One region of the Clostridium sp. JNZ X4-2 genome, then DNA from elsewhere that is predicted to be linked to it. Evidence: riboswitches for the same ligand, from Rfam matches in the RefSeq annotation. Region 1 holds a riboswitch; the other holds the start of a gene.

What was found. Region 1 has a riboswitch for magnesium ahead of ACYUJ6_RS09715 (Nramp family divalent metal transporter). Riboswitches for the same ligand answer to the same signal wherever they lie in the genome.
Region 2: linked by a shared signal. The riboswitch ahead of ACYUJ6_RS15075 (magnesium transporter) and the one ahead of ACYUJ6_RS09715 (Nramp family divalent metal transporter) in region 1 are both predicted to bind magnesium.

What each region holds. Positions count from the first base shown of each region.
Region 1 covers NZ_CM142685.1:2,020,853-2,024,696, forward strand. Annotated here, with positions in the region: gene ACYUJ6_RS09715 (Nramp family divalent metal transporter) at 437-1,690, opposite strand; M-box (ykoK) riboswitch at 1,886-2,050, opposite strand; gene ACYUJ6_RS09720 (DUF2284 domain-containing protein) at 2,177-2,725, opposite strand; gene ACYUJ6_RS09725 (GDSL-type esterase/lipase family protein) at 2,835-3,656, opposite strand; gene ACYUJ6_RS09730 (ABC transporter permease) at 3,675-3,844, opposite strand, start outside.
Region 2 covers NZ_CM142685.1:3,127,304-3,131,147, forward strand. Annotated here, with positions in the region: gene sleB (spore cortex-lytic enzyme) at 1-101, opposite strand, end outside; gene ACYUJ6_RS15075 (magnesium transporter) at 223-1,485, opposite strand; M-box (ykoK) riboswitch at 1,715-1,885, opposite strand; gene ACYUJ6_RS15080 (YgiQ family radical SAM protein) at 2,236-3,844, shown strand, end outside.

The DNA of each region.
Region 1 (3,844 bases):
TTATCTAGTAAAGTTTGCTTTTTAATGCCCATCAGTTAATCTTTGCATATTGTTCCTTTCTTAACAATAATTTTCTTTTAAGAGTTTATATTTTTAAAAAATACCCTGTAAATTTTCCACTGCTCCTCATAATATATTTGAGGAGAATAAAAAGTGGTATTTTTATAGGATTGCAAATGAGATCCACTGATCTAAAGGCTTTAGAAGTATTTTTTTGTTTTTACAAGTAATTTTCTACCATAAATTCAATTTTAAGTATTATACCCTATAATTTTCTCTACACTTACTTTAATATATTAATATTTATGAACCTTGCCAAATTCCAGTCCAAAATTGAACTATCCATTTTATCTTTTTTATTATTTCCCAGCAATTTTCTCTTATCAAATTCTTTTCTATCAATCTAGAGTGCTAGTTTAGTCATATTATTTAATATTTAGACTATCAATAATAACAAAGATAATTTATCCAATATAGGAGAAATAAATAATACCACCGATAAAATAACTATAAATAATACTGTTATCCAAATTACTGTATTTTGAAATTTATTATTCGTATAATCTCCCATTATATCTTTGTTGTTTGTTAATAGTACCATGAATATTAATATTACCGGACATAGAATTCCTGCAATCTGCTGGGTAACGAGCATTATGCCCACTAATGATAGCTTAGGTATCAATACTAGAGCTGAACTAAATATAATCATAAAAGTAAATATTCCATAGAAAACTTTTGCTTCGTTAAATGAGTCATTCAAACTACCTTCAAAACCAAATGCTTCACATATAGCATAAGTAGTTGACAATGGTATTACCATAGTAGCCAGAACTGAGGCCCCAAATAAACCTATGGCAAAAAGTACTGTAGAATAATTACCAACCAGTGGCTTCAATGCCATGGCAGCTTGTTCTGCACTGTTGATTGTTATTCCAGATCTATGCAATGTTACCGCCGTACATATTATTATAAAAAACGAAACTAAGTCACCCCAAAATGCTCCTAAATATACATCCAACTTTTCATATCTATAATCTTTTAAACTTAATTTCTTATCTACTATAGATGATTGAAGGTAAAATTGCATATATGGAGTTATGGTTGTTCCTATCATGGCAATAAAAGTCAATATGTAAGCTTTATTAAATTCTATAGATGGTGTAATGGCTGCTTTCATAACTTCCATCCAATTTGGATGAACTTTTATACAGGTTATGATATAAGAGAAAAACACAAAAGTAAATGCCAGAAAAGCCTTCTCTGTTCTCCTATAAGACCCCTTAGTTATTAAAAACCAAACTAAAAATGCTGTTAAAGGTATTGTAATATATTTGCTTATTCTGAAAAGCTCCAAACTTGCAGCAATACCAGCGAAGTCTCCAACGCATACTCCAAAATTGGCTATAAACAATATACTCATTGCAAACAATGACCACTTTACGCCAAAGCTTTCTCTTATTAAATCTGACAATCCTTTTCCAGTAACTACGGCCATCCTTGCATTCATTTCTTGAATAACGGAAAGGCTAAAAGTTATTATCAAAATTCCCCATAACATTTTATATCCATAGGATGCACCAATTGTTGCATAAGTAGTTATACCGCCGGCATCATTGCCAGCATTGACAGTTATAAGGCCTGGGCCAATAATACTTAATATAAATAAAATTCTATTGGTCTTTTTCATGTTTTTCCCTCCTTGGAATATAGGAGAGCAGCTTATAACTCTATCAATTAAAACAGTACTATCCTACATTTTTAAATTCTTGATATGTCCCTTTCACTTAAACATAAATAACTAAGGTATGATTCCATTAGTTTACCTCCAATAAAAATAAAAAAAGCCTAAAAAAGGCTCATCAATAAAACAACAACAAGAAATTTTTTATATCCTTCGTTGAGCTTTAGTACTATACAGCTTTGGAATATTCCAGCTACATTAAGTAAAACCTTAATCCGGCAGTACCTGTTGACCCATTGGTATCTTTCGATATTTTTGGGTAGCAGCATATATCTAGTATAGGAACCTCACCTAACAACATACTTATTAAATTTAATTCGGATAAATAATACTACCAATAGCAGCTGATGTCAATAACTATTTTCAAATAGAACATTTATTTGTAAATAATATTATATAGTATAAAAACACCTGTATAATATTTGAAATATATTATCCAATAAGCACTAAGCCATAACAGTTAATTTGATCCTTACCGTTTTTATCCTTTAACACACCTATTGGAAAACCATTTGCCTTTATTGTGGCAAACACATCTATTCCACAGGCTTCCATGGAAGGCCTTGCTTCATTAGGATGTCTGCAATTTCCTATATCACATTTTTCGCACAGCCTACAGGGACCAGCTCCGAATCCAAAAGCTTTATAATTACCCGACAAAAAAATACTTTTCTCCATATCAACTATAATTTTAGTGGTTGAGCTTAAATCCATCCCAGCTGCAACTTCAGCAGCTGAATCTGAATTCAACTTGCACTGTATAAGGAGAGCTTTATTATAACAGTTGATTATTTCTCGAGTTTCCTTATAGGAAGGGGCATTAGGAGGGCAGCAATTACTCTTGTTATAATTGTTACATCCAAATTTGCACTTCATTATTGTCCATGCAGCTATCTCTATAGTATTTGTATCAATTATCTTAGCATCATATGCACCCAGTTCCTTTGCTTTTTCAACATATGTTTCCAAATCATCATTCATTTAAAATTCCCCCTTGAAATCAAACAATTAATTGATAAACTATATTTAATTTAATTATACACTAAATAAGAACTTATCCCAATCAAGATAAGTCTTTATTTTATAATTATTAATTTTTAAAATTCTTCAATGATTCAAATATTCTTTTGGAAATAGCCTCATAACCTGCGGAATTAGGGTGGAAATTATCGGCGGCAAGATAATTTTGAGAATTATATTTAAAAAGATCATAAGTGGGAATATATACTGCATTGTCATATGATGACACCAAATCCTCCGTTTTATAATTCCATTCATTTAACAATTCCAGTTTATCTGCAGTCAGCTCATCCCCAAAAGGATTATATAACCCGATAAACGCAACAATGCTGTTTTGATTTTTACTTCTTATTAGTTTAAAAATATTCTCCAGGTTTTTCAGGTACCTATCCTGAACCGCTTTCTCATTATCTGGCTGAACAACTGCTGAAGATGCATCTGTACTTCTAAAATTTTTGATTTCATTGCCTCCAATGGAGATGAATATCATATGGGAGTCCTGTATATATTGAAGATTTTGCTGATCCTTTACAATATTTAGAAGTCCGGTCGACACATCACCATTAACTGCAATATTGGTAACCTTTATAGATTTTTTAGTTTTACTTCTCCACAAACTGGAGAAATCATTTGCAAACCCTTTGTTGCTTTCATCCCCGGTACCTCTTGCCAGAGAATCCCCCATAACCAGGATATTATATGAATTACTGTCCAATTTTTTTATTTTAGTATTCACAGCTTTATTTTCACTTCCTTTATCTTTTGCTATAGAAGTATTATTTTTACTGGGTGCATTAGTAATTGAAATGGAATATATAAAACCTGTTGACAATACTGCTGTAATTATCAGTGCAAAAATCAGTATAGTTAAAAATCTTATTTTTTTATACATCAGACTCCTGCCCCCCGACTAAACCAATATGTCTTGTTTTTGAAACACATTAAAGCTTATAATTAAAGCTGCCAGCGACCATGCACATAATACCAACACGGAAAAAGTAAGGCTCATACCTTGTATTGGCTGATAAGATCCTGCTAAATACTGAGTCAAATCCAAATTTACTGCAAAGAAGTATCTAA
Region 2 (3,844 bases), 1.1 Mb from region 1:
TTGTTATAAGGAAGCAAAAATAGGGAAGTGGATATATATGTGAATATTATGGCAAGCATCAGCACTATTTTTGTTTTGAAACTTATAATTTTTTTAGCCATAAGACCATCTCTCCTTTAATATTTATTAAACTTACATTTATCCTTGCTTTAATATAGTTTGTGCACAAATATAATAAAAAATACATAAAGAAAAGCTGTCAAAAATGACAGCTTTATAATTTTATCCTACTTTTCTCAATCTCTTTTTCCAGTTTGGTATCAATATGTCTTCCATAATATCATTTATTACTACTATGCCGCACAATTTTTCTTCATCATCTACTACAGGCAGAGAAAGTAAATTATATTTTGAACAGTCTTCTATGGCCTTGTTTATATTTTCATTATGATTTATACTCACTATATCATCTACCATAATGTCTTTTAATCTGGTTTCAGCACCGGATAATATCAGATTCTTTAAAGACACGGCACCTTGAAGCCTTCCCTTGTCATCAACAATATATATATAATAGGATATTTCATCCTCCGGTTTAATTTCCCTGAATAGTTCAATAGTTTCATTAACCGTTATATTTACATTAAAAGAAATAAAATCTTTCTTCATCATACTCCCTGCGGTTTCATCCTTGTAATCCATAAGGGTTTTTACTTCTTCAGCATCTCCTTTTGTCATGTTCAAAAGTATTTTTTGTGCTGTATCTTCATCAACCTCATCCAGAATATCCGCAATTTCATCCTTTGGCATATTAAACAATACCTCATCCCTTTTGGACTGACTTAAATTTTCCAGAATATTGGCCTGTATTTTCGGTTCTATTTCTTCTAAGGTATCTGCCGCCAAATCTTCATCCAAACTCTCAAATACCTTTTTTCTGTAATTCACATCCATATCCTCCAGTATATCTGCCAAATCTGCAGGATGAAGTTTTGATAACTTTTTATAGGGTACAGAAAGTTTTAAATTATTATTTACCATTTCCAGGGACTCCACATTGTCCCAGATTATAAGGCTGTCTTCTGGCTTTTTATTGAGTATATCATAAACTTTTCTTATAATATGTTCCACACCAAATCTTCTTCCTAAAGCTAAAACTCCGGTATCAACAGCCACAACCCTGTATTCGCCTGCCATTTTTGCAATTCTTAGATCATTGACTCTTACTAATTTTTTACCATTTATATCCACGATCTGTTTATCCAGAAGATGCTTTGACAAAAGATAAGAATAACTTTGAAGTATTATTTCCCTTATACCTTCTCCCTTGATTATTATATTATTATTATCTTCATAAAAATTTATATTTTTACATTCACAATTGGATACTTCCATGCCGTCTTTTATCTTATATCCTATAGTTCTGGGCATGCCGTGATCAGTGGATACATATATATCCACAAGTTTTCCCACATATTCATCAAATTCATTATAAACCTTCTTATAAAGAACCTTGCTCAAGAAGAAACTAGTTAATTTTTTCATAAATATTCCTCCCTTGACCTATAGAGAAATATTTAAATCCAATTAAAAAGCTAATAAAACCAATTGATAATTATTATTCAAAAATTAATTCAGATACTTCTCTATACATGTCTATTAAATTTTGTACAAAGTTACACCGGCCTCCATAAGGTCCGTTTTCCATTTAACCACACCACCTAAATTAAAAAATTTAAAAAAGAGCCCTCCCTGAGAGCTCTCCATATAAACTAAAACTTTTTAATCGTCCGAGTTTTAGCACTATATAGCTTTAGACTAAATTTTGTCCAGCTGCATTAGATAAAACCTTAATCCGGTAATATCTGTTGACCCATTGGCATCTCTCGATGTTTCCGGGCATCAGCATATGTCTATATAGGAGCCTCACCTAACATAACAAATATTAAACAACAGTATAAAATATTAGCTAAAATATTAGCATTTACATTATAATTATATTACAAATTTGCCAAAATGCAATAAGTAAATACTAAATTTATCAATATTTATTTACTATCTACTCATTAATGCATTTTTCCCTCATTTTGCTCATTCTAATTTAAAATATCATCTTTTCTTTCATTTGCTCAAACTTAAGATAAATTTTTACTCCTTTATTTATTATATACTATACATTCATTTTAGTACACAAATCATTTTCTGTTATTTCTTATCTTTTTCCTGTTCTTTAAACTGTGTTATACTATGAATAAAATTAAAATTAACAGATAAGATCAGAATGGAGAATGTAAATTGCAATTAAATAAAAAATTTTTACCTATATGCAAAAAAGACATGAAGTTAAATAATATAGAGCAGCTTGACTTTGTACTTATAACTGGAGATGCCTATGTGGATCACCCTTCTTTCGGTACCGCCATAATATCCAGAATTTTAGAAAGGGAGGGCTTTACCGTTGGAATAATAGCTCAGCCAAATTGGAAAAGTGACGATGACTTCAAAAAGCTAGGCAAACCCAAACTGGCATTTCTCATCAACTCGGGAAATATGGACTCCATGGTGAATCATTATACTTCTTCAAAGAAAAGAAGGCATGAAGATCTCTATTCTCCAGGCGGGAAATCAGGCTGCAGGCCCGATAGAGCTCTAATAGTATACTGTAATAGGGCAAAAGAGGCCTATAAGGATGTCCCTATAATAATAGGCGGAATAGAGGCAAGTTTGAGAAGATTTGCCCATTATGATTACTGGAGCGATAAAATAAGAAAAGGCGTACTACTGGATTCAAAATCCGACATACTGGTATACGGCATGGGTGAAAAATCCATAGTACAGATAGCAAACCTGTTAAAATACGGTATGGATATCCATAAAATTATAGATGTGAGGGGTATTGTTTATTGTTCCAAAGATAAAAATCATTTAAAAGATTATATAGAAGTGCCTTCCTTCGAGGAAGTTTTAAAAGATAAAGGCTCTTATGCCGAAAGCTACAAACTTGAATATTTGGAGCAGGATGCCATAAGAGGAAAAACATTAGTACAGAGACATGGAGATCACTATATAATTCAAACTCCCCCCCAATACCCATTAACGGAAGAGGAAATGGATATTGTATATAATCTGCCTTATACAAGAACTTATCACCCTATATATGAAAAAGAAGGCGGTATACCTGCAATAAATGAAATAAGTTTTTCCATTACCAGTCACAGGGGATGTTATGGCGGATGTTCTTTTTGCGCATTGACTTTTCACCAGGGAAGAACTGTACAAAACAGAAGTGAAGAATCAATAATAAACGAAGCGGAACTTCTGACTACACTGGATAATTTTAAAGGATATATACACGATGTGGGGGGACCCACTGCAAACTTCAGACATAAGGCCTGCAGGATTCAGGAGAAAGTAGGAGTATGTAAAAACAGGCAATGTTTATTTCCAAAACCCTGTAAAAACCTCATCATAGATCATAGTGAATACTTAAGCCTATTGAAAAGAATAAGAAAAATTCCCGGCATAAAAAAAGTATTTATACGTTCAGGAATACGATATGACTATCTGATAAATGATAAAAATACGGACTTTTTTACAGAACTGTGCAAATACCACATAAGCGGCCAGCTGAAAGTGGCTCCCGAGCACATAAATGACAGAGTATTAGCACAGATGGGGAAACCCCAAATGGAGGTATATAACAGATTTGTAAAAAAGTTTTTTGAAATAAACAAAAAACTGGGGAAAAAGCAATATCTGGTACCCTACCTCATGTCCAGTCATCCTGGAAGTGATTTAAATGCAGCTATAGAACTAGCCTTATATATAAAAAAAATGGGTTATACTCCAGAGCAGGTTCAGGATTTTTATCCTACACCAGGAAGCCTGTCTACAACTATGTATT